DNA from 3 places in the Telluria sp. ZB4P34 genome. Region 3 is predicted to be linked to each of the others. Evidence: predicted binding sites of a transcription regulator. Region 3 holds the regulator's gene; each other region holds the start of a gene.

Region 1 (10,602 bases), on a different contig from region 3:
CAGCAGGCCGATCGCCAGGAACAGCAGGGCGACTGCGGGGAAGGTGTTGCTGAATGGAATCAGGCCAAAGGGCATCATCAAGAGCACGGCGCCCAGGATCAGGCCGGCATTATTGATGTGCTGGATGGGCCCGTTTGCCACCAGCCACTGGATGCGGTTGGGCTTGCACACGCGCTCGATACGGTACAGCCAGGGCAGGGCCTTGCGCAGCGCCGGGCGCAGCTTGCTGGTGGAGATGGTCCGATGCTTCAGTTTGGCCGGGACCCAGAGTTCGCGGCCGAACAGGCGGCTGATGCCGATCAGGAGGATCGCCGCGCCGAAGACGGTGCTCACGCCCGGAATCGACACCGGGATCAGGAACACCAGGGTGAGCAGCGCCGTGAGGATCAGCAGGCCTTCGTTGCCGACGCGATGGATCAGCTCGCTCAGGGTGATACCGCCAGGCGGCAAGGAGCGGACCATTGCGCGCAACTTCTTGAAGATCGGTTCACCTTGCATGGATTCTTTCATCTTGCTTCCCGTGGTTCCTGGATGGGCAGGCAGCGTCTTGCTGCCTGGCCGAAAGGCAAGAGTATAGTGCAGGTCGCCGTGCTTCCGTGCCGCGCTGGATGGAAATGCGCGAAATGCACAAGCCGCTTTCCGTTTCCGGCCGCGCCCGTTCGCTGCCTGGCAAGCCGTCAGCCGCGCCGCGCCGCCTCGATCGCCGCCACGTCGATCTTACGCATCGTCATCATGGCGTCGAAGACGCGCTTCGCCACGGCCGGATCGGGGTCGGCGATGCCTGCGGTGAGCACGCGCGGCGTGATCTGCCACGACAGGCCCCATTTGTCCTTGCACCAGCCGCAGGCGCTTTCCTGGCCGCCGTTATCGACGATGGCGTTCCACAGGCGGTCGGTTTCTTGCTGGTCGTCGGTCGCGATCTGGAACGAGAATGCTTCGGTGTGGGGAAAGGCGGGGCCGCCGTTCAGGCCGATGCAGGGGATGCCCGCCACCGTGAAGGCCACGGTCAGCACATCGCCCTGCTTGCCGGCAGGATAGTCGCCCGGCGCACGGAAAACCTCGCCGACCGCGCTGTCGGGGAGTGTCGCCGCATAGAACTGCGCCGCTTCCAGCGCCGTCCCGTTGAACCAGAGGCAAATCGTGTTCTTGCTTACCATGGCATCTCCCATTGTTGGCACATCGTTCACAGGTCGCGCGCCAGCATACCGCAATCGCGCGGTACGCCGCCGATTGCCGGGATCCTGCTTAAGGAAGATCAGCCACGGTTTGCTGGAGGCCTCAGTCGAGGTCGCTGGGAGCGTGGCGTTCCGGCACCTGCTCGTCGGGATTGCCGCGCACGCGGTTGACCTTGCGGCCGCGGATCACGGCCGGGCGGGCCGCGATCTCGTCGGCCCAGCGGCGCACGTTCCTGTACTCATGCACGGAGAGGAACTCGCCGGCCTCGTAGAGTTCCCCCCGCACCATGCCGCCGTACCATGGCCAGATCGCCATGTCGGCAATCGTGTACGCATCGCCGGCCACGTACTGCTTGCCGGCGAGCTCGCGCTCGAGCACGTCGAGCTGGCGCTTGGTTTCCATCGCATAGCGGTCGATCGGGTATGGCAGCTTTTCCGGCGCATAGGCATAGAAGTGGCCGAAGCCGCCGCCCACGAAGGGCGCCGAACCCATCTGCCAGAACAGCCAGTTCATGGTCTCGGCGCGCGCCGGGCCGCTCCTGGCAAGGAAGGCGCCGAACTTTTCGGCCAGGTAAACGAGAATGGCGCCGGATTCGAACACGCGTACCGGCTGCTCGCCGCTGCGATCGACCAGGGCCGGGATCTTCGAATTCGGATTGATCTCGACGAAACCGCTCGAGAACTGGGCGCCTTCGTTGATCTTGATGAGCCAGGCGTCATACTCGGCCTGGACGTAGCCGAGCGCCAGCAGCTCCTCCAGCATGATGGTCACCTTCACGCCGTTCGGCGTCGCAAGCGAATACAGCTGCAGAGGATGCTCGCCGACCGGGAGTTGCGCGTCGTGGGTGGGGCCGGCGACCGGGCGGTTGATGTTGGCGAAGGCGCCGCCGCTCGATACGGGCGGGGTCCAGACTTTCGGTGGAACGTACTGGTCGGTCATCAAGCTCTCCTTGGGCATCCCTGGTCAAAACGATCATTCTAGCCGCGACGGCGGGAACATGTTTTCACGCCTGAAAACGCGGGAGCGCCCCGGCAGAATGCAGCTTGCATGGAGTGAGGGACCGATGGGAGCGCAGCCTGGATTGCATGCTAGAGTTTGTCCCCCAGGAATAGCGACGGAGACATCATGGAGGCAGGTGCGGCAAACGTGGAGGCAGAGCCATTGCCGGTAGAGACTGTGCCGACCAAGGCTCGTTCCTTCAAGCAGTTCGCTGGGGAATATGTCATGATCGTTCTCAGTATCGTCACCGCGCTGGCCCTGGAAAGCGGTGTGCGCCAGTTCAACCAGGCGCGTGAGGCACGCGAAGCGGCGCGCAACCTGGACGCGGAGATTGCCGTGAACCTGGCCGAGATGCGCTCGGTGATCGCACACAGCGATGCCGAGGTGAAGCGCCTGCGGAGGCTGCAACAGATCCTGCTGGCGGATATCAAGGCAGGTGTCGGCGACGCGAAGGCCATCAAGCACGTGATGCACGAGTCCGGCGACCGTTTCACCGTCAGCCTGCGCACCCCATCACTGCAGCGCGAAGCCTGGGATGTGGCGGTGGCCAACCAGGCGCTGAGCTTCATGCCGCAGGAACAGCTCCAGCGCTATGCAAGACAGTACGCCAACATGCGCGACATCCAGGCGATGGTGCTGGGCGCAGGCGGTTCCTTCATCGACCGGCCTCAGTTGGCCAATGTGATGAGCAACCTGGAAATAAACGACATTACGGCGCGCGAGCTGTACCGCGTTTTTGCGCAGATGAGTTTGGTGCATGAGTCGAACAGCAAGAACATGCGGACGCTCGAGAAGCTGCTGGTAGACGAACAGGGACGTATCCTGAAGCCCAACGGCCGGGTTCTGCCAAGTAAGAGCGCTTCAGCAGCCGGTCCTTATGGATAGTCAGCTGTGGCACGTCGATCCAAGCCGAATTCTGGGAGGGCCGTGCAGCGTTCGGCGACAGGACCGATGCACCATGGATGCCTGGTAACTTAATTTTCTTGCTTCGTTCAAGCTTTGGATTCGCTCACCATGCCATCGTTTCTTTACAGCGCCTCGGTTCCTGTGCTCCTGCACTACCTGGACCGCTTGCGCGCGCTTGTCGACCTCGCTGAAAAACATACTGAAACTCATCGGCAGGCTGCTGAAGAGGTTCTTGACGCTCGTTTATCGGATGACATGTTCCCGTTTGGGCTCCAGGTGCAAATCGCCGCCAACTTTGCCCTGCGCGCCAGCTTCCCCCTGGCCGGGAAAACGGTCCCTCCTTACGGAGAATTTCCAGCATCGTTCGCTGGATTGCGGTCGCGAATTTCACGCAATGCGTCGCTTGTCCGGGAGCTGCAATGCAGTGATTTCGACGATGCTGCGTCTCGTACGCTCCAGGATGGAGCAGGGCAAGCGGTGGTATCCCTACCGGCGCCGGAATTCCTCCTGCATTACGCTTTGCCGAACTTCTTTTTCCATATATCGGTTGCGTATGCCATTCTCAGAAGATCAGGTATCGCCGTAGGAAAGCAGGACTTTGACGGCTTTCACTCCTACCCGCATAAGGGCTGAACCCGCAGCAGGGCGTCTTCGGCGACGGAGCCTGCGCGAATCCCGACAAATAGTGTGCATTGGTCAGCCGGATCGACGCACTGACCGGACCGCGCACTTGCCTTGTCATGAGCTACCGAGAGATACCCGACGGGTCAAGTCGCTGCCAGTGCATGATCCAGTTCTCGCTCCAGGTACGGCCGTTATCGCTCGAGCGCATCTGCATCCAGCGGCAGGAGTGGGGCGTGACCTGATCCCAGATGCCACGTGTGATGATGCCGGCATCCTGCGTGTCCCAGCAGCCTGCGCCGTCAACAAAGCTGCCCCATCCGGGCGCATTATCCATGAGGCCGTTCTTGTTGCTGATCCAGTAGTCAGCCCACAAGCCGCGCTCGACATCGAGCAAACGTACACCCATGCCACTGATATTGCGTGCGGGGATGCATAGCTCTTCCACACTCGCCACGCCACCCAAGAGCCCGAAGACGGTTGCCTCACCCTCGAACTCATCCCACTGCTTGTCTACCAGCCGGCGGTTGGCTATTTTCCAGTGTCCAGTCAAGAAATCGAAATCACCGGGCTTGCCGTTCGCCTTGGGCACGGCGGCTGAAATGGCAGCATTGGCGCTACCTGGTCGTGAAGCCGTCGCAAGCCCAGCAATAGCCTGCAGCAGCGCTCCGTGCTGCAAACCGGTTCCTTGATCGCTCATCCATATTCTCCTTGTGTATGCAAAAGGCCTAATGCCGATACGTAGAATAGGAGATAAACAGGACAGAATCGGCCCTATTTCATGAATAATGTGGACGCACTGTCGTGACCGGTAACTCAGAACGGCAATGGCATCGCTCCGGGCCTTGGACTCACCCTCGAGCTGCTTCTCGCTGCGAAATCGGAGCATGGCGCCGCTTTTCGGGTTCCAAGAAAATGCGGGTCGCCACCTCGGACGAAAGGGGGCGTTCAGCGAGCCCGCTTGCCGCGTGTTCGCGGACGCCCGAGCTGACCGAGTAGATGCTTGCATCGATCAGAAGGGCAGTTTTATAGTCGCGGCGTCGGTTCATCGTTTGTCCTCTGGTCTATAAGCAAGGTATATCCAGTATAGTCATTCAAGCCTGAATAGCGCGCTCAGCAGTCGAGCAAGCGTGTCGAGCTCGACGAGCGTGTGGCCTGGATGATGTCCGCTTGTCGGTTTCGAACCGTTCCGCTGTCGGCGGTAACGGGCCTTCGCAAAAAGCGCTCACAACCTGACTATTTCTTGCAATGACTCAGTTCATTACTTCGGTTCCCTGCCTTCACACAGAGCGACTCACGCTTCGAGAATATCGCCGCGAAGACTTCGACGCATTCGCAGCGCATTGCGCCGACCCGGTCAGCTCAACCCACCTGGGCCTGGCTGACCGCCATGCTGCATGGCGCATCTTCTGTTCACAAGCGGGACTGTGGCTCCTGCATGGCGCCGGATGGTGGGCCGTCGAGGAAAAGGAAACCGGTCGAGTGGTCGGGAACGTCGGCGCGTTCTTTCGCGAGGAATCCACCGTGATGGAGCTTGGCTGGAATACCTATCGCGCCTTCTGGGGCCGGGGATTCGCGCACGAAGCGGCGGCGGCGGCCTTGACCCATGCGCTCGAGATCCGAGGAGAGCCAACAGTGCGGGCGCTCATCGATGCAGGCAATGACTCATCGCTGCGCGTTGCCAGGCGCCTTGGCTTGGCTTATCAATCGGAAACGGAGGTGTACGGCAAAGCGGTCGGTGTGTATACGCGTGAGCGGGAAAGCCCGGTCGTCTAGACCGACAGGAATGCCCTCAGAGCTGTCCGCCAGGTTTGCAGCCCCCAAAGAAAAACCCCGCCGCAGCGGGGTTTCTGGTTGAGGGGTGCAGGGGCTCAGACGTAAGCCGCCAGCGCACCCTTCATCTTCTTCAGCGCCGCCGATTCGATCTGCCGGATACGCTCGGCCGACACGCCGAACTCCTCGGCCAGCGTGTGCAGCGTGGCGCCCGAACCGTCGTCGTTGGCCAGCCAGCGCGCTTCGATAATGCGGCGCGAACGCGGGTCCAGCTTCGACAGGGCCGTCTCGAGGCCTTCCGACTGCAGGCGGTCGACCTGCTCGGCTTCCAGCACGCGGGTCGGCTCCTGCCGCTCCGACGACAGGTAGGCGATCGGGGCGAACTTGTCGTCTTCGTCGTCGGTCGGCGATTCGAGGGCGATGTCGCGGCCCGACAGGCGGGTTTCCATCTCGATCACTTCTTCGCGCTTGACGTCGAGCATCTTCGCCAGCTCGTCGACCTGGCTCGGGGTCATGGTGTCCAGACCCACTTTATTGCTGCGCAGGTTGAAGAACAGCTTGCGCTGGGCCTTGGTCGTTGCGACCTTCACCAGACGCCAGTTCTTCAGGATGTATTCGTGCATCTCGGCCTTGATCCAGTGCATCGCGTACGAGACGAGACGCACGCCCTGGTTCGGGTCGAAGCGCTTGACCGCCTTCATGAGGCCGATGTTGCCTTCCTGGATCAGGTCAGCATGCGGCAGGCCGTAGCCGAGGTAGCCGCGTGCGATCGACACGACCAGGCGCAGGTGCGACAGCACCAGCTTTTGCGCGGCGTCGAGGTCGTTCTGGTCCCGCAGCGACTTCGCCAGCGAGACCTCTTCCTCGTGGGTCAGCATCGGCAGGCGGTTGACGGCAGAAATATAGGCATCGATGTTGCCCAGATTGCCAGTGAAACCCAGTCCCAGAGCACGACTGCCGGCCGGAACCAATGCGGATTGTGCGGACATGTTTATTTTCCTCGTAGTGAACTTCTGCATCCAAATGTGCCACCGACCCATGTCGCGCAACACCAGCGTTACTGCTTGTTACTGGATGCCTTCCTTGATTTTCGCTGTTTTCGAGACATATATTAGCACTCTACAAGTATGAGTGCTAGGCAGGGATCGGTTTGTCAAAATTGATTAAGTTTGGCTAAAGTATTGCCTATAAGGATCAATTTCGCGTCGATTTAACTGTAGGGCAGGTGACTTGAATTTTGTTGATTCGGCTCAAAAGTGAGCAGGAACCAGCTGGAAAACACGTTAAGGACAGGTTAAAGGCCATAGGAAGGCCCTTCTGTTGAATGGCGCACCTTCGGCAAGCAAGCCCTGTAGGAATAGGGCTCGCCTTAACGTAGGGGTGGACGCAGGGCCTTTCAGGTGATGATTTCGGCAAATTTGAACATGCGTCCGGCAGGCCGTCCGCGTGTTCACGGATTGCCTCAGCGCACCCGCGCCAGGTGGCGCTGCACCGACAACATCGCGCCGATCAGGCCCAGGCCCGCGCTGATCGCCAGCACGCCGGCCGTCTCGAGGCCGCCAAGCGGCGCCAGCTGGAACTCGGACGCGTACAGCCGCGCGAACTGCGCGATCGACTCGTTCAGCGGCACCAGGGCCAGCATCACCGCGCCGAGCGCCACCGCGCCGGCGCACAGGCCGAGCAGGGCGCCCGTGTAATAGAAGGGGCGGTGGATGAAGTTGTCCGTCGCGCCCAGCAGCTTCGACACGGCGATCTCTTCCTTCTGGGTCAGCACCTGCAGGCGGATGGTGTTGAACACCACGGCGATCACCACGATGCCGAGCGTGACCGCCAGCAGCAGCAGGGCCAGGCGCAGGATCGCCAGCATGGCGGCCAGCCGCTTCACCCAGGCCGAGTCGACCTGCACCACGTCCACGCCCGGCAGCGCGCGCAGCTGCTCGACCATCGCATCGACCTGGCTGGCGGCGCCGCTGCCGTCCAGGCGCATGCGGAAGCTGTCCGGCAGCGGGTTGTCGCCCAGTGTCTCGATCACCTCGCCCAGGCCGCTCCTGTCCTTCATGGCGGCCAGGGCCTTCTCGCGCGGCACGAACTCGAGGTTCGCCGCATTCGCCTTGCCGCCGGTGGCGAGGATGGCGCGGATGCGCGGCTGCAGGGCGGAGGCATCCTCGCGCGTAGCCTCCAGGCGCATGAATACGCTGATCTCGGGATCGACCGAGAGCTGTTCGGAAAGCGGACGCACGTTGTCGAGCAGGGTGATGCCGGCAAAGGGCAGCATCAGCGCAAAGGCGACCACGAGCACGTTGAACAGGAAGCTGCCCGGCGCCTTGCCCACGGTGGACATGGCCGCACCGAGCGCGAAGCGGTGCTGGCGCAGCCACGGGCTCATGCTGCACCTCCGGGATGGCCGCTGCCAATCAGCTGGCCATGTTCGAGGCGGATCACGCGCGCCTGCGCACTGTCGAGCACCTGGTCGTCGTGGGTCGAGATCACGCAGGTGACGCCAGCGGCGTGGAAGGCGCGTAGCGCGTCGAGCACGCGGTCGGCCGCGGCGCGGTCGAGGTTGGCGGTGGGCTCGTCGGCCAGGATGATCTGCGGGCGGTTGACGATGGCGCGGGCCACGGCCACGCGCTGCTGCTCGCCGCCGGACAGTTCCAGTGGCATTGCCTTGGCGCGGTCGAGCAGGCCGACCTTGTCGAGCGCGGCGCGGGCGCGTCCCTCGGCCTGGCCCTTGGGCGCGCCGGTAACGAGCAGCGGCAGCATCACGTTGCCGAGGATGCTGCGGTCGTTGAGCAGGCGCTGGTGCTGGAAGATCAGGCCCAGGTTACGGCGCAGGAAGGGGATGCTGGCCTTCCCGATGCGGCCGATGTCCTGGCCGTTGACGGTGACCACGCCGCTGGTGGGGCGCTCGACGGCGGCCACCATCTTCATGAGGGTCGACTTGCCTGCGCCGGACGGGCCGGCCAGGTAGACCAGCTCGCCCCTGGCGATGTCGAGGGACAGGTCGCGCAGCGCGTAGGCGTCGGGAGAATACTGTTTGGAGACGGACTGGAATGCGATCATCGGTGCGCTGTTCAAGGTCATTCCATCAGCCCAGCAGGGCTTCGACGAATTCTTCGGCGTTGAAGGGCTGCAGGTCGTCCAGCTTTTCGCCCACGCCGATGAAGTACACGGGCACCGGACGGGTGCGCGCGATGGCGGCCAGCACGCCGCCCTTGGCGGTGCCGTCCAGCTTGGTGATCACGAGGCCGGTCAGCTGCAGCGCGTCATCAAAAGCCTTTACCTGCGCCAGCGCGTTCTGGCCGGTGTTACCGTCGATGACCAGCAGGGTCTCGTGCGGGGCGCCTTCCATGCCCTTGCCGATGACGCGCTTGATCTTCTTGAGTTCTTCCATCAGGTGCAACTGGGTCGGCAGGCGGCCGGCGGTGTCGACCATCACCACGTCCATGCCCTTCGCCTTGCCCGACTGGACCGCATCGAAGGCGACGGCGGCCGGGTCGCCCGAGGCCTGCGAGATCACGGTGACGTTGTTGCGCTGGCCCCAGACCATCAGCTGCTCGCGCGCGGCGGCGCGGAAGGTGTCGCCGGCGGCCAGCAGCACCGACTGGTCGAAGCGCTGCATGTGCTTGGCCAGCTTGCCGATGGTGGTGGTCTTGCCGGCGCCGTTGACGCCCGAGATCATCATCACGAGCGGTTCGTGGCGTCCCAGCTCCAGGGGTTTCTGCAGCGGCGCCAGCAGTTCGATCATCAGCGCCTTCAGCGCGCTCTTCACCTGGGCGGCGTCCAGCAGCTTGTCTTCCTTGACCTTGCGGCGCAGGGCGTCCAGCAGGTGCTGGGTGGCGTCCATGCCGGCGTCCGACATCAGCAATGCGGATTCGAGTTCCTCGTACAGGTCCTCGTCGATGCGCGCGCCGACGAACAGCAGCGACAGGTTGTTCGACGTCTTGGACAGGCCGGCTTTCAGGCGCGCCATCCAGGAGGTTTTCTGGTCGGCTTCGCTGGTCGGGCGTTCCGCGGTTTCCGGGAACAGCTCGCCCATGCCGGATTCCACCGATCGGGCGGCCGGTGCAGGCGCCGGCACGGGCGCCGGAGCGGGGGCGACCGGTGCGTCCAGCCTGCCGGGGACGAACATCGGCGCCGATGCCGTGTCGGGAACGGCTTGGCTCGGCTCCGGGACCTCGGTCTCAGGCTTCTTTCTCTTGAAGAAACTAAACATAGTGTGGGGGGCGGATCCTGCGCAGGTGCCGGCTGGACTGCCGGCGAAGAAAAAAGTAGCGAATATTTTACCAGAGCAGCAAGATGCTTCCCTCTGCACGGCGTCGACACTTGAACATGCGTCGAAGGAACTGTTTGTTGTGTTATTGATGAAACCGACTGGCTACTCAACAGTGCGCTTCTGGAAAACGATGGCGAGTTGCGTTAAATTGAATACAGAGAGAAAACCATAAACATAACGGGGCACACCGTGAAGATCACTAATTTCCTGAAGCGTCTCATCCATGGCGACAACGCCACGGATGGCGGCGCTGCGAACATGCGCAACATTATCGTGTGGGCGTTCATCGCCCTCGTCGCATTGTTCCTGACCAATCCGGAGCAGGTCAGTTTCTTCGACCAGCCGATTCCGTTGCCGGCCGAACTGGGGCTGGGACAGTAGGGGTGATCTGGTCCAGTGGACCAGATCACGCTATGCCGACCGCGCGTTCAAACATGGCGTGAGCCTACGTCACGCCTGTTCCCACACCGGTTGAACGCGCGGTCGGCGAAGCCGACCACCCTACATAGCATCACCGATTCGCCTGGGCCGCTTCCGCCGTCTTGCGAATCGTCTCGAGCGTCGCATTCGGCGTGATCAGGTTGCCGTCGTAGCGCAGTTCGATCACGGCCGGCAAGTTCCGTTCGTTCGCATGCGCCAGGGCGCGCTGCAGGGCGGGCGCGAATTCCCCGGTCTTCTCGACCACCTCGCCATGGCCGCCGTAGGCGCGCGCCAAGGCGGCGAAATCCGGATTGTGCAAGCTTGTGCCCGACACGCGGCCCGGGTAGTCGCGTTCCTGGTGCATGCGAATGGTGCCGAACATATTGTTGTTGAACACCAGGATGATCACGCCGGCGCCATATTGCACGGCGGTG
Region 2 (10,602 bases), on a different contig from region 3:
TGGTGGCCGGCAAAGGGGGCGCCGCGGCGCTGGCGCGCGCATTTGCGGAGTCGGCGCGCGACCAGACCGTGGCATGGATGCGGACGGCGCGCGACGCGGCGCAGGATAGCGACGTGCTGGTGTTCTCGGGCCTGGCCAGCTACGCCGGCCTGGCCGTGGCCGACGGACTCGGGCTGCCTTGCGTGGGCCCCGGCCTGTGGCCGATGACGCCTACCGGCGACTTCCCCTCGCTGTTCCTGCGCGCGCCGCGCCTTCCGCGCTGGGCCAACCGCCTGTCGCATCACGCGGTCGGCCGCCTGACGTGGAGCCTGTTCCGCCCGGCCATCAACGAGGGCCGCAAGGCCGTGTTCGCCCAGGCCCCGCGTACGCGCATGTGGCAGGGCTACCCGATCCTGTACGGCTGCTCGCCGGCCCTGCTGCCGCGTCCGCGCGACTGGACGCCTGACATCGCGCTATGCGGCGCGTGGTGGCTGCCGCCATCCGAGTGGGCTCCGCCGCCGGCCCTGCGCGACTTCCTGGAGGCGGGCGAGGCGCCGCTCTACATCGGTTTCGGCAGCATGGCCGGCTTCGACCGCGGTGCGCTGCTGGCTGCCTTGAAAAGCGCCGTCGGCACGCGCCGCGCGCTGTTCTATCCCGGCTGGAGCGGCATCGACGGGGCGCAGCTGCCGTCGAATTTCTTCGTGCTCGGCGACACGCCGCATGACTGGCTGTTCCCGCGCACCGCGCTCATTGTCCACCACGGCGGCGCCGGCACCGCCCACGCCGCGGCGCGCTCGGGCGTGCCCTCGGTGGTGCTGCCGTTTGCGGGCGACCAGTTCTTCTGGGCGCGGCGCCTGTGCGAACTGGGCGCCGCGGCGAGCGCCGATGCCGCGCGACTGGACGGAGCCCGGCTCGCGCAGCTGTTCGCGCAGGCCTCCACGGCGGTGTGCCGCGCCAATGCGCTGGCGCTGGCGGCGCGCCTGCGCGAGGAAGACGGCGTGCGCTTCGCCTGCGACCGCCTGGAGTCCGGCATGGCGGCGCGCCTGCGGCCTTGATGCCTCAAGGGGGCAGGCCGAGCGCGCCGCGCAGGAAATCGAACATCGCCTTCATGCGCTGCAGGTGGCGGGTGTCGGGATGGGCCAGCGCCCACAGCTCGGTCTCGAGCTCGGCGATCGGGCCGTCGACGATCTGTACCTGTGGATGGTCGCGGAACACCGCCAGCGGCACCACGCCCACGCCCATGCCCTGGATGATCGCGCCCGCCACCGACAGCACGCTGTTCATGCGGTAGCGCGGCGTCACCTTCGGCATGTGCTGGCGGCGCCAGCGCTGCGACGGATGGTCGGGCAGGGTGGCGTCGAGCGCGATCCACTCCATGTCGCGGTAGTCGGGAATATGCCGGTTCGCCTCCAGGTAAGCCTTGCTGGCATACACGGCCGCCTCCAGCCTGCCGAGCCGGATCCCGACCAGGTGCTCGGGTGGATTCCTGGTGGCGCGGATCGCGATGTCCGCATCGCGATGGCTCAGGTTGGCCAGCGTGTTGGAGGCGACCAGTTCGAGCTCGATGCCGGGATAGGCGATGGCGAACTTCGCCATCGCCGGCAACAGCAGGCTGTGCATCACCGAATCGGTGCTGGTGATGCGCAGCGTCCCCGAGGGCGTCGCCCCGGTATGCAGGGCGGCTTCCCTGGCCTGTTCGAGCTGCGACTCGATGCGTTCGGCATGGCCCGCCAGTTCCAGCCCCAGTTCGGTGGCCGTGTAGCCCTGGCGGCTGCGGTCGAACAGCAGTTCGCCGAGGTCTTTTTCGATGCGCTTGATCGAACGGAACACCGTCGAGGTATCGAGCTGCAGCCGCTCGGCGGCGCCGGCCAGCGTGCGGCCGCGGTGCAGGGCCAGGATCAGTTCGAGGTCGGGAAGGTCGAGCTTCGATTGCGTTTTTGCATACGATGGTTTCATGGGCGCCTATTTCAATTGCAGTTTCGCATAGCTAGAGTAGCACCATCCCGAACGGGAATCCCGCAACCATCCTGAAAGGCACGTCATGAAACTGTACTACTCCCCGGGCGCCTGCTCGCTGGCTCCCCACATTGCCCTGCGCGAAGCGGGCCTGGACTTCTCGCTGGAGAAAGTCGACATGGCCACCCGGCGCAATGATGGCGGCGAGGATTTCCGTACCGTCAATCCGAACGGCTACGTGCCGGCGCTGGAAATCGAACCCGGTTTCGTCCTGACCGAAGGCCCGGCCATCATGCAGTTCATCGCCGACAAGGCGCCGAACACCCAGCTGGCGCCTGCCAATGGCACACCTGCACGCTACCAGCTGCAGTCGTGGCTGAACTTCATCACCTCCGAGAATTACAAGGGTTTCTCGCCGCTGTTCAAGCCGGCCATGCCGGAAGCAGCGAAGGCCCTGTTCGTCGAGGGCCTGGGCCAGCGCTTCGACTTCGTGGAGCGCCATCTGGCGGCCAACGACTACCTGCTGCAGGGGCGCTTCACGGTGGCCGATGCCTACCTGTTCGTGACCACCGGCTGGGCGGGCTACCTCGGCATCGCGCTGGACCGCTGGCCGGCCCTGCAGGCCTTCCGCGCCCGCGTGGCGAGCCGCCCGGCAGTGCAGGCCGCGCTGGCGGCGGAAGGGCTGAAGGCGGCCGCATGAGCCTCAGGCTCGTGAGCCATCCGCTGTGTCCCTACGTGCAGCGGGCCGTCATCGCCCTCGAGGAAAAGGGCGCGCAGTACGAGCGCGTCGACATCGACCTGGCCGACAAGCCGGCCTGGTTCCTGGCGGTCTCGCCGCTCGGCAAGACGCCGGTGCTGCTGGCGGACGGGCAGCCGGTGTTCGAGTCGGCGGTGATCTGCGACTACCTCGACGACACCCTGCCGCCGCGCCTGCATCCGCTCGATCCCCTGGCGCGCGCCCGCCACCGCGGCTGGATCGAATATGCATCGTCGGTCCTGAACACGATCGGCAGCCTGTACGGGGCGCAGGACGAGGAAAGCTTCGAGGCGGCCTTGCAGCTGTTGCGCGAGCGTTTCGCTTACCTGGAAACGGTGCTGGGCGAGGGGCCGTACTTCGGCGGCGCAGCTTTCTCGCTGGTGGATGCGGCGTTCGCGCCGGTGTTCCGCTACCTCGACCTGTTCGATGCGCATGGGGTGCAGGCCATCGCGCCGGGGCTGCCCAGGCTGAGGGCGTGGCGCGCGGCGCTGGCTGCCCGTCCTTCGGTGAAGAACGCGGTGGCTGCCGGTTATCCGCAGCGCCTGCACGCCTTCATCCTCCGGCGCGGCGGCGTGCTGGCCCGTATCCTCGTGGGCGAAATCGCGCTAGCTTAAGCGCTTGCCTGCCGCGCAGGCCCGCACCAGCCTGTCCAGCCGGCCTGCGCGCGTCTCGGCCTTTTTCGCCCCCGTAATCCAGTGCAGCACCGTCTTGCGGTAACCCGGCGGGACGGTTTCGAAATACGCCCATGCCGCCGCGTGCTGGCGGAAGCGGGCCAGTTCGTCGCCTGTCAGCTCGGGCGTATCGAGGCGCTCGTGCGAATACACGCCCGACTTCGCCGCCGAGCGGTGGGCGAAGGCCGCTTCCCCGGCCGGCGTCATTCTCCCTTCGGCAAGCAGCTTGTCCATCTTGGCGATGTTGACCACGCTCCAGATCGAGTCGCGCTTGCGCGGCGTGAAGCGGATCGCGTAGCTGTCTTCGTCGATGCGCCGGCGCACGCCGTCGATCCAGCCGAAGCACAGCGCCTCGTCGACTGACTCCGACCAGCTCATGCAGGGCCGTCCAGTGTCCACCTTGTGGAAGCCCACCAGCAGTTCGGCCGCCGTGGCCGCATGCGCCGCCAGCCAGGCGCGGAAGGCTGCGGGGTCGGCGAAGAAGACCGGATTCACGCCGCATCTCCCGGCAGCTTGACGGCCGCGCGCAGGAAATCGAACATCGCCTTCATGCGCCCGAGGTAGCGGGTGTCGGGGTGGGCCAGCACCCACAGGCCGATGTCCAGTTCAGGCAGGGGTGCGCCGATCATCTCTGCCTGCGGGTGATCGCGCATGACGGCCAGCGGCGCCACGCCGACCCCCAGGCCATTGACGACCGCCCCGGCCACCGCCAACAGGTTGCCGACTTTGTAGCGCGGCGCCACCGCCGGCAGGGCGCCGCGGCGCCACAGCTGGGACGGGTGTTCCGGCAGGCTGTCGTCCAGCGAGATCCAGTCCATCTCGCCGAGCTGCCGTCCGGCCGGCTGCGCGGCCAGGTAGTCGCGTCCGCCCCATACCGCCGAGCGCATGGTGCCGAGCCGGATGCCCACCAGGTGCTCGGGCGGCGCATTGGTGGCGCGGATGGCGATGTCGGCCTCGCGCTGCCCCAGGTTGGCGATGGCGTTCGAGGTCACCAGTTCCAGCGCGATGCCCGGGTAGGCGGCGGTGAAGCGCGGCAGCACCGGCAGCAGCACGGTGTGGAACAGGGTTTCGGTGAGCGTGATGCGCAGCAGGCCGGAAGGCGCGGCGTCCTGGTTGAAAGCGGTTTCGCGGGCTGCCTCGAGTTGCTGCTCGATGCGTTCCGCGTGGGCCGCAAGGGCGCGGCCCAGCGCGGTGGCCGTGTAGCCGTGGCGGCCGCGGTCGAACAGCACGTCGCCGATATCCCGCTCGATGCGCCGCACCGCGCGGAACACCGTGGATGCATCCACCCGCAGGCGTTCGGCGGCGCGCGCCAGGGTACGGCCGCGGTGCAGGGCCAGGATGGTTTCCAGGTCGGGCAGGCCCAGCTTCGTCGGCAGTGGTGCAGGAGGTGCTTTCATGGCTGCTTATTTTAATGGCGCTCCTGCGTGGCTAGAGTGAAGGCCTTCCCACCACCACCGCAAAGGCTGATCATGACGACGTACCGCATCGCTCCTTGTTTCGCCATGCTGCTGCGCCTCGCGCTCGGCGCCGCCTGGCTGTCCCACGCCTTCCTGAAGCTGGCGGCCTTCAGTATGCCTTCACTTGCCGCCTTCCTCAATGCCGCAGGCATGCCGACCCCGATGGCATGGCCGGTGGCGCTGCTGGAACTGGCCGGCGGCATCCTGATCGTCCTCGGCATCCACGGCCGCGTGGCTTCCCTGGCGCTGCTGCCACTCCTCGCCAGCGCCCTGGTCGCCCATGCCGGCAACGGCTGGACCGCCGCCGTTCCCGGAGGCGGCTGGCTGTATCCCGCGATCCTGATGATGGCGACGCTGCTCCATGTGAAGCTCGGCGACGGCGCCGCCGCGCTTTGGACGTCGCCCGCCGTTCAGGCGCTTAGCCGTAAGCCGTTCTCTTCGCACCAGTCGCGCAATGCAGCCAGGGTGCGCTCCTGACGGAATGCATGCCAACGCTCGCGCAGGCCGTGACCGTCGATCAGGTCACCGAAGTGGCGATAGGCACCCGGGCGCCGGAATATCTGCCTGATGCGCTCGTACTCGTCCGGCATCTCGGCTTTGGCGAAGCCGAACACCAGAGCATGGCCGAGGTCGAGGCTGCGCGAGTCCGGCACGCCGACGTAGCGCTCGGAAGTATCGATATCTTCCGGCAGGGGGCCGGCTTCGGGGGAAATGCTGTCGCCGCGCAGGTACACGGCGCCGGTATCGAGGCATACCCATGCCTCGACTACATCACCAGGGCCGCTGACCATGATCACGGCGTCTTCGAGTTCGTTTGCATCGACTGTCGCCACTTTTTGCTCCTTGATAAATAAAAAGCCTGCAAGGCGCGAACCTTGCAGGCTTTGGACAGGGGAGGCGCCGGATGGATTCGGCGCCAAACCTCCCTTACAGGGAGTCATGAATTACATCATGCCGTCCATGCCGCCCATGCCACCCATACCGCCCATGCCGCCCATGCCGCCGGCCGGCTTGTCTTCGGTGACTTCCGAGACCATGCAGTCGGTGGTCAGCATCAGGCCGGCGATCGACGCTGCATTTTGCAGGGCCGAGCGGGTGACCTTGGCCGGATCCAGCACGCCCATTTCGACCATGTCGCCATAGGTGCCGTTGGCGGCGTTGTAGCCGTAGTTGCCGGTGCCGGCGATGACGGCGGCGACCACGACCGACGGCTCGTCGCCGGCGTTCTGGACGATCATGCGCAGCGGCTCTTCCATCGCGCGCAGGACGATCTTGATGCCTGCGTCCTGGTCAGGGTTGTCGCCCTTGATGTCGATGTTCGAGCGTGCGCGCAGCAGGGCCACGCCGCCGCCAGGAACGATGCCTTCTTCGACGGCAGCGCGGGTGGCGTGCAGTGCGTCTTCCACGCGCGCCTTCTTCTCTTTCATCTCGACTTCGGTGGCTGCACCGACGCGGATCACGGCAACGCCGCCGGCCAGCTTGGCCACGCGCTCTTGCAGTTTTTCGCGGTCGTAGTCCGAGGTCGCTTCTTCGATCTGGACGCGGACCATCTTGACGCGCGCTTCGATCGATTCAGCGGCGCCGGCGCCGTCGATGATGATGGTGTTTTCCTTGCCCACTTCGACGCGCTTGGCCTGGCCCAGTTCCTGCAGCGTGACCTTTTCCAGGGTCAGGCCGACTTCTTCAGCGATCACCTGGCCGCCGGTCAGGACGGCGATGTCTTCCAGCATGGCCTTGCGGCGGTCGCCGAAGCCCGGGGCCTTGACGGCGACGGTCTTCAGGATGCCACGGATGTTGTTGACCACCAGGGTGGCCAGCGCTTCGCCTTCGATGTCTTCGGCGACGATCACCAGCGGACGGCCGGCTTTCGCAACTTGCTCCAGCACCGGCAGCAGGTCACGGATGTTCGAGATCTTCTTGTCGCACAGCAGGATGAACGGGTTTTCGTGAACGGCGACCTGCTTGTCCGGGTTGTTGATGAAGTACGGCGAGAGGTAGCCGCGGTCGAACTGCATGCCTTCCACGATGTCCAGCTCGTCGTTCAGCGACTTGCCGTCTTCGACGGTGATGACGCCTTCCTTGCCGACTTTTTCCATCGCCTCGGCGATGCGCTCGCCGATCGAGGTTTCCGAGTTGGCCGAGATGGCGCCGACCTGGGCGATCTCTTTCGAGGTGGTGGTCGGCTTGGCGATCTTCTTCAGTTCTTCGACGGTGGCGGCGACGGCCTTGTCGATGCCGCGCTTCAGGTCCATCGGGTTCATGCCGGCGGCAACGAACTTCATGCCTTCGCGGACGATAGCTTGCGCCAGCACGGTCGCGGTGGTGGTGCCGTCACCGGCGTTGTCGCTGGTCTTCGACGCGACTTCCTTGACCATCTGCGCGCCCATGTTCTGCAGCTTGTCCTTCAGTTCGATCTCTTTCGCGACCGAGACGCCGTCCTTGGTGACGGTCGGGGCGCCGAACGAGCGCTCCAGCACGACGTTGCGGCCTTTCGGGCCCAGGGTGACCTTGACTGCGTTGGCGAGGATGTTGACGCCTTCAACCATCTTGGCGCGCGCTGCGTCGCCGAAAATTACTTCTTTAGCTGCCATTTCTTGTTCTCCGAATGAGTTCGTGAATGTGTACTACAGGAGGATGCGGAATTACAGGGCCACGACGGCCATGATGTCTTCTTCGCGCATGACCAGCAGTTCCTGGCCATCGACCTTGACGGCCTGGCCCGAATACTTGCCGAACAGGACGCGGTCGCCGACCTTCACTTCGAGCGCGCGGACTTGGCCGTTTTCCTGCACCTTGCCGTTGCCGACGGCGAGGATCTCACCCTGGTCCGGCTTCTCGGCGGCTGCATCGGGGATGATCAGGCCGGATGCAGTTTTGGTTTCCTGGTCGAGACGCTTCACGATCACGCGGTCGTGCAGAGGACGAAGGTTCATGCAAAACTCCTTATTTTTCAATGGTTTGACTAGCTATTCGCGCCGCCGCCAGGTGGCGTCGGCTGGGGAATTTGGTAAGCACCAGTTGTTAGCACTCTCAGCTAACGAGTGCTAACGCTTCGTGATTATAGGGATCATGACAAGCCATTTCAAGCGGCAATGTGGGGGACCGAACCGATTTTTTTGCGAAAACACAATCTAATGGGCAGGTTGTACACTAGCGGCTGTGGCGATCGAGGCAAGAGCCGGGCAGGGTACACCGGAACCTGGCCGAGGGGCCGCACGGCTGGCCGCCTGGCGGCCGCGGTCCGGGCGCCGTCCTCCTTCATGGGCGTGCGATTCGGTTGACGGAAAAACCATCTCAGTCCTATAGTGTCGAATGATTTCCGAATTTCAAGACCTCTCCGATAAGATCGAGCGGCTCGCCCAGCTGACGCAGTCGCAGCGCGCCGAGATCTACCTGCTGCGCCAGGCCAACGGCCTGCTGGGCACTGAAAACCAGGCGCTCAAGGAGCGGCTGGCCCAGGCCCAGCAGCGCGTCGAGGCGCTGCTCGACCAGTTCCCCGCGCCGGAAGCGCTCGATGCACCTGATGCGCCCGATACCGGCGCCGGCGAAGCAAACGAGGCCACCCAATGATCTACCTGGATTGCACCATCATGGGCCAAGCCTACCGCCTGGCCTGCCGCGAAGGCGAAGAGCGCACCCTGCGCGAAGCGGTCAGCTACCTGGACGGCAAGATGTGCGCGCTGCGCGACTCGGGCAAGGTCAAGGGCACCGACCGTATCGCGGTGATGGCGGCGCTGAGCGTCGCGGCCGAATTCCTGTCCGTGAAGTCGCCCCAGGGACCGCTGTCCGACATGTCGATCCTGGAAGTCAAGCAGAAGCTGGAAGCGATGCACACCGTCCTCGACAAGGCCCTGGCGCCGCCGGAAAATCGCTACTGAATTCCGGATTCGGTTGACATGCCCGGCCAAGGGAGTAAACTGCGATCTACCCTGCGGTGTTCGAGATTTGTCATATATTCCTTGAACCATTCTTTCGCATAGGTTGTGGGACATGCTTGGTGGGCGCGAGCGTCACTAGTCTGACGAACCCGAAACTGAGCTGACCGCGACCACCTTGAGCCTTTTGGTTCGGGATGCCGGCAATAACGACACAGGCGGGGCTACATGCACGAGCGGTTGCGCACCTTGGTACGCAGCCGCTTTTTTTTGCGGCTGTTCTTTGTAGGGTGGTCGGCAGAGCCGACCGCGCGTCCAACTTGCAGATGCGCCGTGGCAGATCAAATCGGAGCTGAACGCGCGGTCGGCAGAGCCCACCACCCTACATTCATGGAGAATCGATGCGCTATTGGTTGATGAAGTCAGAACCCGACGAAGTCAGTTTCGACGACGTCCTGGCTGCGCCACAGGGAACGGTGTCCTGGTTCGGCGTGCGCAACTACCAGGCCCGCAACTTCATGCGCGACGGGATGTCCGTCGGCGACGGCATCCTGTTCTACCATTCCAGCTGCGCCGTGCCCGGCGTGGCCGGCATCGCCGAGGTGGCGAGCAGCCCCTATCCTGATGCGACCCAGTTCGATCCCGCATCGCCCTACCACGACCCCAAGGCCACTGCCGAAAACCCGCGCTGGATCTCGGTCGACGTGCGCGCCGTGGAGCAGGGGCGCTACCTGCCCCTGAGCGAGATGCGCGCCATTCCGGCGCTCGACGACATGGTGCTGCTGCAGAAGGGCAGCAGGCTGTCGGTGTCGCCGGTATCAAGCGCGCAGTGGAAGGCCATCGTGGCGCTGCTGCGCGAAGGGAAGCGCTGATGGACCTCGGCCTGGTTCTGGCGCTGCTGGCGATGGGCACCTTCGGCGGCTTCGCGGCCGGGCTGCTCGGCATCGGCGGCGGCATGGTGCTGGTCCCGTTCATCACGATGATCTTCACCGCGCGCGGCTTCCCGCCGGAGCTGACCATCCACATGGCGATCGCCACCTCGCTCGCCACCATCCTGTTTACGTCCCTGTCCTCGGTGCGCGCCCACCACAAGCACGGCGCGGTGCTGTGGCCGGTGGTGAAGCTGCTGGCGCCCGGCATCCTGATCGGCTCCTGGATCGGGCCCTGGATCGGCAAGCAGATGGATGCCTCGGTACTGGCGGCCTTCTTCGGCGTGTTCGTCGCCTTCTCGGCCACCCAGATGCTGATCGGGAAGAAGCCGGCCGCGGCGCGCACGCTCCCGGGCGCACCGGGCATGTTCGCGGCCGGCGGCTTGATCGGCACGCTGTCGGGCATCGTCGGCGCCGGCGGCGGCTTCGTGTCGGTGCCCTTCATGACCTGGTGCGGGGTGCGCATCCACAACGCGGTGGCGACCAGCGCGGCGCTTGGTTTTCCGATCGCGCTGTCGGGGACCCTCTCGAACATCTATTTCGGCTGGGGCGAACCCGGCCTGCCCGAGTACGCGCTGGGCTTCATCTATTTGCCGGCGCTGGCGATCATCGTGCTGGCCAGCGTCAGCATGGCGCCGGTGGGGGCGCGCACCGCGCACCGCATGCCGGTGAGGCAGCTGCAGAAGGTGTTCGCCGTGATCCTGTACCTGCTGGCGGCCTACATGTTCTGGAAGGCTGCGAGCGCGTAGGGTGGTCGGCTTGCCGACCGCGCGTCCAACTCATCGATGCGCCGTGGCAGAGCCCGTGGCAGAACATGTCGTAGCTGAACGCGCGGTCGGCAGTGCCGACCACCCTACAAGCCGGTGTTGCCGCCAGGTGACGAAACCCCCCGGCCCGGCTACAATCCCGCGCCCGCCGTGACATGCATATTGACGCTGTGCCGTGGCTTGGTTACCTTGAATGACAGCATGCCAGCCG
Region 3 (10,602 bases):
AAGCGCTGGAAGACTGGATGCGCCAGGTGCGCGACCGCGCCTACGTCGAGTTCCGCGAGGAGCAGTAAGCCATGTCCATGCCGCAGGCAAGCCGCCCCACCCTTGCGGTGACGGTCGGCGAGCCGGCCGGCATCGGTCCGGAAATCTCGATCCGCGCGGCCTGGGCGCTGCGCGATTCGGCCAACTGCGTGCTGGTCGGCGACGCCGCCTTCCTGGCGCTCACCGCCAGCCTGATCGACCCTGACATCCGCCTGTCGGCCCTGTCGATCCAGGCGCTGCGCAACGGCGGCCTGCCGCACTTCGGCAAGGACCGGCTGGCCGTCATCGACGTGCCGCTCGCCGCCCACGTCATTCCCGGCACGCTGGACGCGAACAACGGCCGCGCCGTACTGGCCACCCTGGACCTCGCAATCGAGGGTGCGCAGGCCGGCTGGTTCGACGGCATCGTCACCGCGCCGCTCCAGAAAAGCACGATCAACGAGGCCGGGGTGGCGTTTTCCGGCCACACCGAATACCTGGCCGAGAAGACCGGCACGCCCAAGGTGGTGATGATGCTGGCAGGGCGGCCCGCGGGCGACCAGCCTTACCTGCGGGTGGCGCTCGCCACCACCCATCTACCGCTCAAGGACGTCCAGTCCGCACTCACCCGCGAGAACCTGGCCGAAGTCATCGATATCATCGACCGCGACCTGAAGGGCAAGTTCGGCGTCGCCGCGCCGCGCATCCTGGTCACCGGCCTGAACCCGCACGCGGGCGAGAACGGCTACCTGGGGCGCGAAGAGATCGAGGTCATCACGCCGGCGCTGGAAGAGGCGAGGGCGCGCGGCATCGACGTGCGCGGCCCGTACCCGGCCGACACCCTGTTCCAGCCCAAATACCTCGGCGAGGCCGACTGCGTGCTGGCGATGTACCACGACCAGGGTTTGCCGGTTCTGAAGTACGCCACTTTCGGACGCGGCATCAATGTCACGCTCGGCCTGCCCATCGTGCGCACCTCGGTCGACCACGGCACCGCGCTCGACCTGGCGGCCCGCGGACTGGGCCTGGCCGATTGCGGCAGCATGATGGAAGCGATCCGCGCCGCCATGCACATGGCCCTGGCTCGCAAGACTTGAAAAAACAAGCAACAAGAAAGCACACATGAAACACGTCGCACGCAAGCGCTTCGGCCAGAACTTCCTGACCGATAAACTCGTCCTGGACAACATCATCGACGCCATCGACCCGCGCCGCGGCGAAACGATGGTCGAGATCGGCCCCGGCCTGGCCGCCATGACGGCGCTGCTGCTGAAAAGCCTCGACCACATGCACGTGGTGGAACTGGACCGCGACCTGGTGGCGCGCCTGGAAAAAGCCTATCCGCGCGAGAAGCTCACCGTGCATTCGGGCGACGCGCTGAAGTTCGATTTCGGATCGATTCCCGTGCCGGAAGGGCAGAAGCTGCGGGTGGTCGGCAACCTGCCGTACAACATCTCGAGCCCGCTGCTGTTCCACCTGGCCGAGTTCGCGCCGCTGGTCGAGGACCAGCACTTCATGCTGCAAAAGGAAGTGGTCGAGCGCATGGTGGCCGAGCCGGGCACCAAGGCCTACAGCCGCCTGTCGGTGATGCTGCAGTGGCGCTATGACATGGACCTGCTGTTCATCGTGCCGCCCACTGCCTTCGACCCGCCGCCGCAGGTGGAGTCGGCGATCGTGCGCATGATCCCGAAGCGCGAAAAGCTCGAGGTGGATGGCGCCACGCTGGAAAAGGTGGTGGCCAAGGCCTTTTCCCAGCGCCGCAAGGTGATCCGCAACTGCGTGGCGGGGATGTTCACCGAAGCCCAGCTGGTGGAAGCCGGCATCGACCCGGGCGTGCGTCCGGAAGCGGTGGGCCTGGAGCAGTACGTGGCACTCGCCAACCTGCTCTGAGCCCAGCCGCCATCGATCGTAGGGTGGGTGGCTCCACCCTATAGCCTGCACAACGCTTCCCCTGAACGCCGCCCGCGCGTCCAACTCCCTGCAGCGCAGAGACAGTCTCGTTCCTCCCTGCCTGTCCCCGCAAGCTGCTACATTGCACCGCACAACGACCGCGCATCGCGCATTTCGTCCCTTCAGACGCCCTTTCCTGCAGTTCGTCGCAGTCCGCTGGAGCCCACCGGGCCCATTCGATAAAGTGCATCCATCGACAGCCGCAGGACATCCCGGGCGGCCAGCCAAACTACCTGAAGGAGCACACAAATGAACGTCCTCAAGAACATGGAAGCCATCTTCATCGCCACCCTGGTCCTCGCCGGCATCAGCACCTACGCGGAAGCCGCCACCAGCCGCGCGGCCGACGCCTACAATGCCCAGGTGTCGGTCGGCGCCCAGCAGGTCGCCGTCGTGAAGGTCAGCGCCAAGCGCCCGGCCTGATCGCCGCGGGCTGCCCGTCGTGCACGGGCGAAAAAAAAGCCCGCGGTGAGGCGGGCTTGAATCCAATTCTTTTCTGAGGAGAGTTGGAGGAGACAGGAGCGATTATGCTGCGTCACAGCATATAAGTCCAATTTCCCTTTCAAATACGTGACATTCGTTTATCGCATATCTCTCAGCGCGGGACGCAGACGACGTTGATGTTCGTCACCGCAGCATCGCCCATCGTGCCGGCCGGGTTCTCGACGGTGCAGAAGCGGCCGGTCGGCTGGGTCACCACGAACACGCCATAGGTCTGGCCGTAGGGCACCGACAGCAGCATCTGGTAGTCGAAGGCCGCGCCGGTGGTATTCGTCTCGGCTGCGATCAGCGCGGTGGAGCCGGTGGTGCTGCCGTTGGCCAGCACCAGGCCCTTGTTGTCCTTGGTCAGGCCAGTCACCTTGCCGCCGATGGCGTAGGCATTGACCGAGCAGATGAAGCGCGCATTGATCTGCGCCAGCTGGCCGGCCGTGCCGTAGGTAGTACGGAGATAGCCGGTTTCTTCCGGCGCGCCGCAGGTCTGGTGCGCCGGCGGGGTCTTGACGGTGATCCTGAACTCGTCGCCGTACTCGAGCTTGTTCGGGAAGACGAAGGACACCGGATCGCCGGCCTTGGCCGGCGGCGCGACGGGCAGGTCGGCGCCGTTGTTGGTCAGCACCAGGCCCGGGTACACCAGGCCCTCGACCGAGCCTGCCACCGTATAGTTATCATCGTCGCCACCGCCCCCGCAGGAAGCGAGGCCCAGCGCCATTGCCAGCACGCCGGCCGGACGGATCAGGTAAGACTTCATTCAGCTTGCTCCAGGATTAAGTGCGCGGACCGCAGGTCACGGCCACGTTGGTGATGTCGGCCTGGCCCACGGTGCCGGCGGCGTGGGCGATCGTGCAGGTCTGGTTGTCGGGCTGGGTCAGGATGGTGACGCCATAGGGCGCGTCTTCGCTGACGGTGGCCATCGTGAAGCCGGTGGCGCCGGCAGGAACCGGTACGCGGTCCGGGCCGTTGACCAGCACCAGGTTGTTGCCGGTCAGGCCGGTGATCGTGCCCTTCAGCGCGTGCTGGCGGATCTTGCAGTTGACGACGATGTTGGTGACGTGGAAGGCCACCTTGCCCGCGCCGTTGATCACGTCGCAGCCCGATGCGTTGCTCGGGGGCGTCTTGACGGTGACGTTGTAGCTGGAATCGGATTCCGCCAGTTCCGGGAAGCGGAAGCCACCGAAACCGCCATTGGTCGGGGCAATCGCCAGGTCCGCGCCGCCATTGTTTTGCAGAACCAGGCCCGGCTTGGTCACGCCGCTGAACTCCCCGCTGATGAGCAGGTCGCCATCGCTGCCGCCGCAGGCGGACAGCACCAGCGCGCATGCCAGTGCAGCACCGGCACGCAGGTACGAACTCTTCATAATTTCTCCAAAAAATCTCACTGGTGGACGTGCATGCGTGTGCTAATGACAAGAGGACACGCGGCTGGGCGATCGTCGCCCACACTCTATCGCCCGACATTTTAGTCCATTTGGCAAGCAGCTGGACGGTTTGCCTTTGTATCACGGTGTAACCGCCGGTAGTGCCTACCTCGGCGGATGCCGATTCGTCAAAGCGGCGCCGGATTGATTTCTACCGGCGTGCTCGCTATCCTTGGCTCGAGCATTCATCTTTCGCCGACCAATCATGATCCAACGCCGCGCCTGGCCCAAAGCCGTATTGTTCGACCTCGACGACACCCTGTGGCCGATCGCCCCGGTCATCCTGGAGGCCGAGCAGATCCTGTTCGCCTGGCTGCGCGAGCATGCGCCGCGGGTGGCGCAGCAATTCACGATCGAGACGCTGCGCCAGGCCCGGCTCGAGCTGCTGGCGCGCCGGCCGGAATTCCAGCTCGACCTCGGCGCCCTGCGCCGCGCCGGCCTGATTGCCGCTTTCGAGCAGGCCGGCGAGGACGCGGGCAAGGTGGAACTGGCGATGACCGAGTTCTTCGCGGCCCGCAATGCGGTGATTCCCTACGACGACGTGCTGCCCGGCCTGCTGCGCCTGAAGGGGCGGGTGCGGCTCGGCTCCGTCACCAATGGCAACGCCGACCTGCAGACGATCGGCCTGGCGCGCCATTTCGACGCCTCGGTGGCCGCCCCCGGCTTCGGCCTGGCCAAGCCCGACCCGCGCATCTTCCTGGAAGCCTGCCGTCTGCTCGGGGTGGCGCCGCAGGAAGCGGTGTACGTGGGCGACGACCTGCTGCTCGACGTCGCGGGCGCCCAGGGCGCCGGCATGCGCGCGGTGTGGATGAACCGGGTAGGCAAGCTCAACGAGGCGCCGGAGCAGGTTCGTCCGGACGCCGAGGTGAGCAGCCTGGACGGCCTGCTGGACTGGCTCGGGCGCGAGCACGCCTGACTGGCGCCGCGCCCGGCCGAACGTGCATAATATGAGTTGACCTCCCGCTTTCCCCAACCCATGCAACTCGAACCTCGCGCCCAGACCCTGCTCAAAGCCCTCGTCGAACGCTACATCGCCGACGGCCAGCCGGTCGGATCACGCGCGCTGTCGAAGATTTCCGGCCTCGACCTGTCGCCGGCCACGATCCGCAACATCATGGCCGACCTCGAGGAAATGGGCTACGTGGCCAGCCCGCACACCTCGGCCGGCCGCATTCCGACGCCGCGCGGCTACCGCCTGTTCGTCGATACGCTGCTCACCGTGCAACACCTCGACGAGCACGCGGTCGGCGCCCAGAGCATGCGCCTGCCGAGCCAGCATCCGCAAAAGCTCATCGCCAACGCGGCACAGATGCTGTCTTCGCTGTCGCAGTTCGCCGGCGTGGTGCAGAGCCCGCGGCGCGAGTCCGTGTTCCAGCAGATCGAATTCCTCCGCTTGTCCGAAAAGCGCATCCTGCTGGTGATCGTCGATCCGCGCGGCGACGTGCAGAACCGCCTGCTGCTGACCGACGTCGACTACACGCCGGCGCAGCTGATCCAGTCGGCCAACTACCTGAACCAGACCTACGCCGGCCTGACCTTCGACGAGGTGCGCAAGCGCCTGGGCGGCGAGCTGCGCCAGCTGCGCGACGACATGGGCAAGCTGATGCAGGTGGCGGTGGAGGCGGGCAGCGAGGCGATGGCCGAGGGCGACGACATGGTGATCTCGGGCGAACGCAACCTGCTGTCGGTCTCGGACCTGTCCTCCAACATGAGCTCGCTGCGCCAGATGTTCGAGATGTTCGAGCAGAAGACCGGGCTGATGCAGCTGCTGGACGTGTCGAGCAAGGCGGGCGGGGTGCAGATCTTCATCGGCGGCGAGTCGAAGCTGGTGCCGATGGACGAAATGAGCGTGGTGACGGCGCCCTACGAGGTGAATGGCCGCATCGTCGGCACCCTGGGCGTGATCGGGCCGACGCGCATGGCGTACGAGCGGGTGATTCCGATCGTGGATATCACGGCGAAGCTGTTGTCGAATGCCCTGAGCCAGCCGTAAAAATGCCGAACAGGCCGGGTATTTGTAGGGTGGGCGGCTCCACCGGGAGACAGGTTCAGCCGCAATCGTGTCTGCCGCCCGCGCGTTCAAATCCCTTTTGATCAGGCAGAACGGCTGTTCGTGGGCTGGTCGAACGCGTGTGCGGCTTTGGCGGCCGCAGATTGGGCACGGTGCCGGGTGTAGCCGCACACCCTACGGTGATGTGGCGTCAGCCCTTGCGCGGACAGCCCACTTTTACGCAGTTGCCATAAATCGCCAGCGAATGCTCGGCAATCTTGAACCCGCGCTCCACCGCGATCTTGTGCTGGCGCGACTCGATCTCTTCATCGAAGAACTCTTCCACGTGGCCGCAGTCCAGGCAGACGAGGTGGTCATGGTGCGAGCCGGCGTTGAGCTCGTAGATGGCCTTGCCGGTCTCGAAGTGGTTGCGGTTCAGCAGGCCGGCCTGCTCGAACTGTGTCAGCACGCGGTAGACGGTGGCCAGGCCGACGTCCATGTTGTCGGCAAGCAAGATTTTGTAGACATCTTCCGCCGTCAGGTGCCGCACGGAGCTGTTCTGGAAGATTTCCAGGATTTTCAGGCGCGGCAGGGTTGCCTTCAGTCCGCTGGCCTTGAGGTCGGAGGGGTTGTTACTCATGGAGGACGCTCACGTTTCTTGCTCGTAGTTTGGCATAGTGCTTTATGATATAGCGTTTTGGAGCTCCCGCTCAAACGTTTTGAGGTTACCTATGCGCGTCAAACAAGCCGTTTTCCATCGCGATTTCAATCGATTCGCTGCCCGCGCAGCACTCGCGGCGGGTATCGCCTGCACCCTGGTGCTGTCCGGCTGCGCGTCCTGGCGCAACCAGACGCGTCCGGCTGCCCCGGTGGAGACGGACCCGGCTTCCATCGTTGCCGACGCACAGAAATCGGCTGCCACGGCCAACGCCGGCGCCCAGACCGTCCAGGCCACCAAGCTGCAGAAGTTCATGTGGGTCTTCTCGCCCTACCGTCCCGATATCCAGCAGGGTAACTTCGTCTCGGCCGAAATGCTGGCCCAGCTGAAGGTCGGCCAGACCCGCGACCAGGTCCGCTTCATCCTCGGCGGCCCGCTGCTCACCAGCGTGTTCCACGACGACCGCTGGGATTTCCCGTTCTACCTCGCGCGCGGCAACGGCGAGCTGACCACCAGCCGCGTTTCCGTGTTCTTCAAGGACGACAAGGTCGAGCGCTTCGAAGGCGGCAACCTGCCGACCGAGCGCGAATACATCGACCGCATCGCCGGCCCGGCCAAGGTAAGCAACAAGGCCAAGCAGGAAACCCGTCCGGTCGAGGCGCCCAAGGTCGGCGGCGCCCCGGTCGTCCAGCCATGACCAGGAAGTTGAAAGTCGCTGTCGCCGGCGCCAGCGGCCGCATGGGCCGCATGCTGGTCGAAGCGATCGGGGCCGCGCCCGACGCCGAGCTGGCGGGCGCGCTGGACGTCGCGGGTTCGCCCCATATCGGCCAGGACGCCGGCGCCTTTGCCGGCCAGCTGACCGGCGTGACCATCCAGTCGGACCTGGCTGCCGCGCTGAAGGACGCCGACGTGCTGATCGACTTCACCCGTCCGGAAGGCACGCTGCAGCACCTGGCCTACTGCGCGGCCAACGGGGTGCAGCTGGTGATCGGCACCACCGGTTTCGACGAGGCCGGGAAGGCCGCGATCCGCGCGGCCGGCGAGCAGGTCGGCATCGTGTTCGCTCCCAACATGAGCGTGGGCGTGAACGTGACGCTCAAGCTGCTGGAAATGGCGGCGAAGAGCTTCAGCGAAGGCTATGACATCGAGATCGTCGAGGCGCACCACCGCCACAAGGTCGACGCACCGAGCGGCACCGCGCTGAAGATGGGCGAAGTGATCGCCGGCGCCCTGGGACGCGACCTGCAGGAATGCGCCGTCTACGGCCGCGAAGGCGTGACCGGCGAGCGCGACCCCTCGACCATCGGCTTCGCCACCGTGCGCGGCGGCGACGTGGTGGGCGACCATACCGTCATGTTCCTCGGCACGGGCGAGCGCATCGAGATCAGCCACAAGTCGAGCAGCCGCGTCACCTACGCGCACGGCGCCCTGCGTGCGGCCCGCTTCCTGGCGGGCAAGCCGCATGGCCTGTTCGGCATGGACGACGTGCTCGGGCTGAAGGGCTGAGCATGGCCGTCGTCGAACTGAGCGGCGCCGCCATCGTCGACGAGGCCGCCTTTCACCAGGAATCGCGGCGCGCATTCGGCTTTCCCGCGTCGTACGCCGAGTCGATCGATGCCTGGGTGGACTGCATGAGCTACCTGCGCGATGACGAGAACATGACCAGCTTCCGGCTGAAGCCGAACGAGGTGCTGGAGATTGTCGTCCTTGACTCCGACAAGATGAAGGCGGCCGTGCCAGATCTGCTGGAGGAGATCGCCTTTTGCGTGGGCGGCATCAACGAGCGCTATGAGGATTACGGCGAGAAGCCGGCGCTGAAGCTGACGCTACGGTAGGGTGGTCGGCTCCGCCGACCGCGCGTTCAACTCCCCTCCGCTTTGACGTGCGGCTGTTCATGCTCCGGCTGAACGCGCGTTCGGCATAGCCGAACACCCTACTTGAGAGCAAACCAACTTAACCGTCATCCCTGCTCCGGCGGGCATGGCGGTTTTTTCATGGCCTCAGCCTTTCGCCGCAGTGCAATACGAACCAGTATAATGTCCGGTTCCACCCCTCATTACGTCTGCAGAAATCATGCAAGAAAAATATAGTCCAGCCGAAGTAGAACAGGCCGCCCAAGCCTACTGGAAGTCGATCGACGCCTACAAAGCCGTCGAGAACGACCCGCGTTTCCCGAAGGGCAAGTATTACGCCTGCTCGATGCTGCCTTACCCGTCGGGCAAGCTGCACATGGGTCACGTGCGCAACTATACGATCAATGACGTGATGTACCGCTACCTGCGGATGAACGGCTACAACGTGCTGATGCCGATGGGCTGGGACGCCTTCGGCATGCCGGCCGAGAACGCGGCGATGGCGAACAACGTGCCGCCCGCCGAGTGGACCTACTCGAACATCGCCCACATGCGCGGGCAGATGGAATCGATGGGCCTGGCCATCGACTGGTCGCGCGAGATGACCGCCTGCAAGCCGGAATACTACAAGTGGAACCAGTGGATGTTCCTCAAGATGCTGGAAAAAGGGATCATCTACCAGAAGACCGGCACCGTGAACTGGGACCCGGTGGACCAGACCGTGCTGGCGAACGAGCAGGTGGTGGACGGCCGCGGCTGGCGCTCGGGCGCGCTGATCGAGAAGCGCGAGATCCCGATGTACTACGTGCGCATCACCGAGTACGCGGACGAGCTGCTGGACTACGTGGACAACAAGCTGCCGGGCTGGCCGGAGCGCGTGCGCATCATGCAGGCCAACTGGATCGGCAAGTCGACCGGGGTGCGCTTCGCCTTCCCGCACGAGATCAAGGACGAATCGGGCGCCCTCATCAACGAGGGCAAGCTGTACGTCTTCACCACCCGCGCCGACACCATCATGGGCGTGACCTTCTGCGCCGTGGCGGCCGAGCATCCGCTGGCCCAGCACGCAGCGAAGAACAATCCGGAACTGCAGGCCTTCATCGCCGAATGCAAGCTGGGCTCCGTCATCGAAGCCGACATGGCGACGATGGAAAAGAAGGGCATGCCGACCGGCCTCACCGTCACCCACCCGGTCACGGGCGAGCAGCTGCCGGTCTGGGTCGGCAACTACGTCCTGATGACCTACGGCGACGGCGCCGTGATGGGCGTGCCGGGCCACGACGAACGCGACTTCGGCTTCGCCACGAAATACAATCTGCCGATCAAGCAGGTGGTGGCGGTCGAAGGCCAGGCGTTCTCGTTAGAGGGCTGGCAGGAGTGGTACGGCGATAAGGAGCACGCCGGCACGGCGGGCGGCAAGCTGATTAATTCGGGCAAGTACGACGGCCTCGACTACATCGCCGCCGTCAATGCCGTGGCGGGTGATCTCGCAACCCAGGGCCTGGGCGACAAGAAGGTCACCTTCCGCCTGCGCGACTGGGGCATCTCGCGCCAGCGCTACTGGGGCACCCCGATCCCGATGATCCACTGCGGCGACTGCGGCGCCGTGCCGGTGCCCGAGCAGGACCTGCCGGTCGTGCTGCCGGAACACCTGGTCCCGGACGGCACCGGCAACCCGCTCAACAAGGACGAAGCCTTCCTGGCCTGCTCCTGCCCCAAGTGCGGCAAGCCTGCGCGCCGCGAGACCGACACGATGGATACCTTCATCGACTCATCCTGGTACTACATGCGCTATACCTCGCCGGGCTCGAACGAGGCCATGGTCGACGCCCGCAACGATTACTGGATGCCGATGGACCAGTACATCGGCGGCATCGAGCACGCCGTCATGCACCTGCTGTACGCGCGCTTCTGGACCAAGGTGATGCGCGACTTCGGCCTGCTCAAGTTCGACGAGCCTTTCGTCAACCTGCTGACCCAGGGCATGGTGCTGAACGAGACCTACTACCGTGAAGACGCATCCGGCAAGAAGACCTGGTTCAACCCGGCCGACGTCGAACTGACCTTCGACGACAAGGGCCGCCCGCAGAGCGCGACGCTGAAGTCGGACGGCCAGCCCGTGAACATCGGCGGCACCGAGAAGATGTCGAAGTCGAAGAACAACGGCATCGACCCGCAGGCGCAGATCGAGCAGTACGGCGCCGACACCGCGCGCCT

The links. Region 3 encodes HrcA, which represses chaperone genes, less so after heat shock. Its sites were predicted from a motif close to TTAGCACTCNNNNNNNNNGAGTGCTAA; they were not measured.
Region 1: the regulator HrcA is predicted to act here: its motif matches at 6,587-6,613, upstream of rpoH (RNA polymerase sigma factor RpoH).
Region 2: the regulator HrcA is predicted to act here: its motif matches at 7,842-7,868, upstream of groES (co-chaperone GroES).

The regions. Positions count from the first base shown of each region.
Region 1 covers NZ_JCASIF010000005.1:24,348-34,949, reverse strand. The annotation lists gene AC56KL_RS10935 (exopolysaccharide biosynthesis protein) at 1-510, opposite strand, end outside; gene AC56KL_RS10930 (VOC family protein) at 678-1,157, opposite strand; gene yghU (glutathione-dependent disulfide-bond oxidoreductase) at 1,279-2,115, opposite strand; gene AC56KL_RS10920 (hypothetical protein) at 2,302-3,060, shown strand; gene AC56KL_RS10915 (DUF1993 domain-containing protein) at 3,175-3,714, shown strand; gene AC56KL_RS10910 (hypothetical protein) at 3,827-4,402, opposite strand; gene AC56KL_RS10905 (GNAT family N-acetyltransferase) at 4,951-5,478, shown strand; gene rpoH (RNA polymerase sigma factor RpoH) at 5,574-6,464, opposite strand; gene ftsX (permease-like cell division protein FtsX) at 6,938-7,861, opposite strand; gene AC56KL_RS10890 (cell division ATP-binding protein FtsE) at 7,858-8,535, opposite strand; gene ftsY (signal recognition particle-docking protein FtsY) at 8,561-9,511, opposite strand; gene AC56KL_RS10880 (hypothetical protein) at 9,510-9,920, shown strand; gene AC56KL_RS10875 (hypothetical protein) at 9,938-10,129, shown strand; gene AC56KL_RS10870 (thiamine pyrophosphate-binding protein) at 10,260-10,602, opposite strand, start outside.
Region 2 covers NZ_JCASIF010000015.1:37,568-48,169, forward strand. The annotation lists gene AC56KL_RS19305 (glycosyltransferase) at 1-1,034, shown strand, start outside; gene AC56KL_RS19310 (LysR family transcriptional regulator) at 1,039-1,935, opposite strand; gene gstA (glutathione transferase GstA) at 2,021-2,635, shown strand; gene AC56KL_RS19320 (glutathione S-transferase family protein) at 2,632-3,306, shown strand; gene AC56KL_RS19325 (YdeI/OmpD-associated family protein) at 3,298-3,858, opposite strand; gene AC56KL_RS19330 (LysR family transcriptional regulator) at 3,855-4,760, opposite strand; gene AC56KL_RS19335 (DoxX family protein) at 4,833-5,297, shown strand; gene AC56KL_RS19340 (hypothetical protein) at 5,231-5,761, opposite strand; gene groL (chaperonin GroEL) at 5,765-7,411, opposite strand; gene groES (co-chaperone GroES) at 7,463-7,753, opposite strand; gene AC56KL_RS19355 (hypothetical protein) at 8,133-8,390, shown strand; gene AC56KL_RS19360 (cell division protein ZapA) at 8,387-8,698, shown strand; RNA gene ssrS (6S RNA) at 8,744-8,924, shown strand; gene AC56KL_RS19370 (EVE domain-containing protein) at 9,097-9,567, shown strand; gene AC56KL_RS19375 (sulfite exporter TauE/SafE family protein) at 9,567-10,373, shown strand; gene AC56KL_RS19380 (hypothetical protein) at 10,593-10,602, shown strand, end outside.
Region 3 covers NZ_JCASIF010000022.1:33,461-44,062, reverse strand. The annotation lists gene AC56KL_RS21890 (peptidylprolyl isomerase) at 1-68, shown strand, start outside; gene pdxA (4-hydroxythreonine-4-phosphate dehydrogenase PdxA) at 78-1,115, shown strand; gene rsmA (16S rRNA (adenine(1518)-N(6)/adenine(1519)-N(6))-dimethyltransferase RsmA) at 1,141-1,908, shown strand; gene AC56KL_RS21875 (hypothetical protein) at 2,218-2,391, shown strand; gene AC56KL_RS21870 (hypothetical protein) at 2,564-3,217, opposite strand; gene AC56KL_RS21865 (hypothetical protein) at 3,234-3,824, opposite strand; gene AC56KL_RS21860 (HAD family hydrolase) at 4,090-4,800, shown strand; gene hrcA (heat-inducible transcriptional repressor HrcA) at 4,861-5,877, shown strand; gene fur (ferric iron uptake transcriptional regulator) at 6,086-6,514, opposite strand; gene AC56KL_RS21845 (outer membrane protein assembly factor BamE) at 6,606-7,229, shown strand; gene dapB (4-hydroxy-tetrahydrodipicolinate reductase) at 7,226-8,038, shown strand; gene AC56KL_RS21835 (barstar family protein) at 8,041-8,367, shown strand; gene leuS (leucine--tRNA ligase) at 8,606-10,602, shown strand, end outside.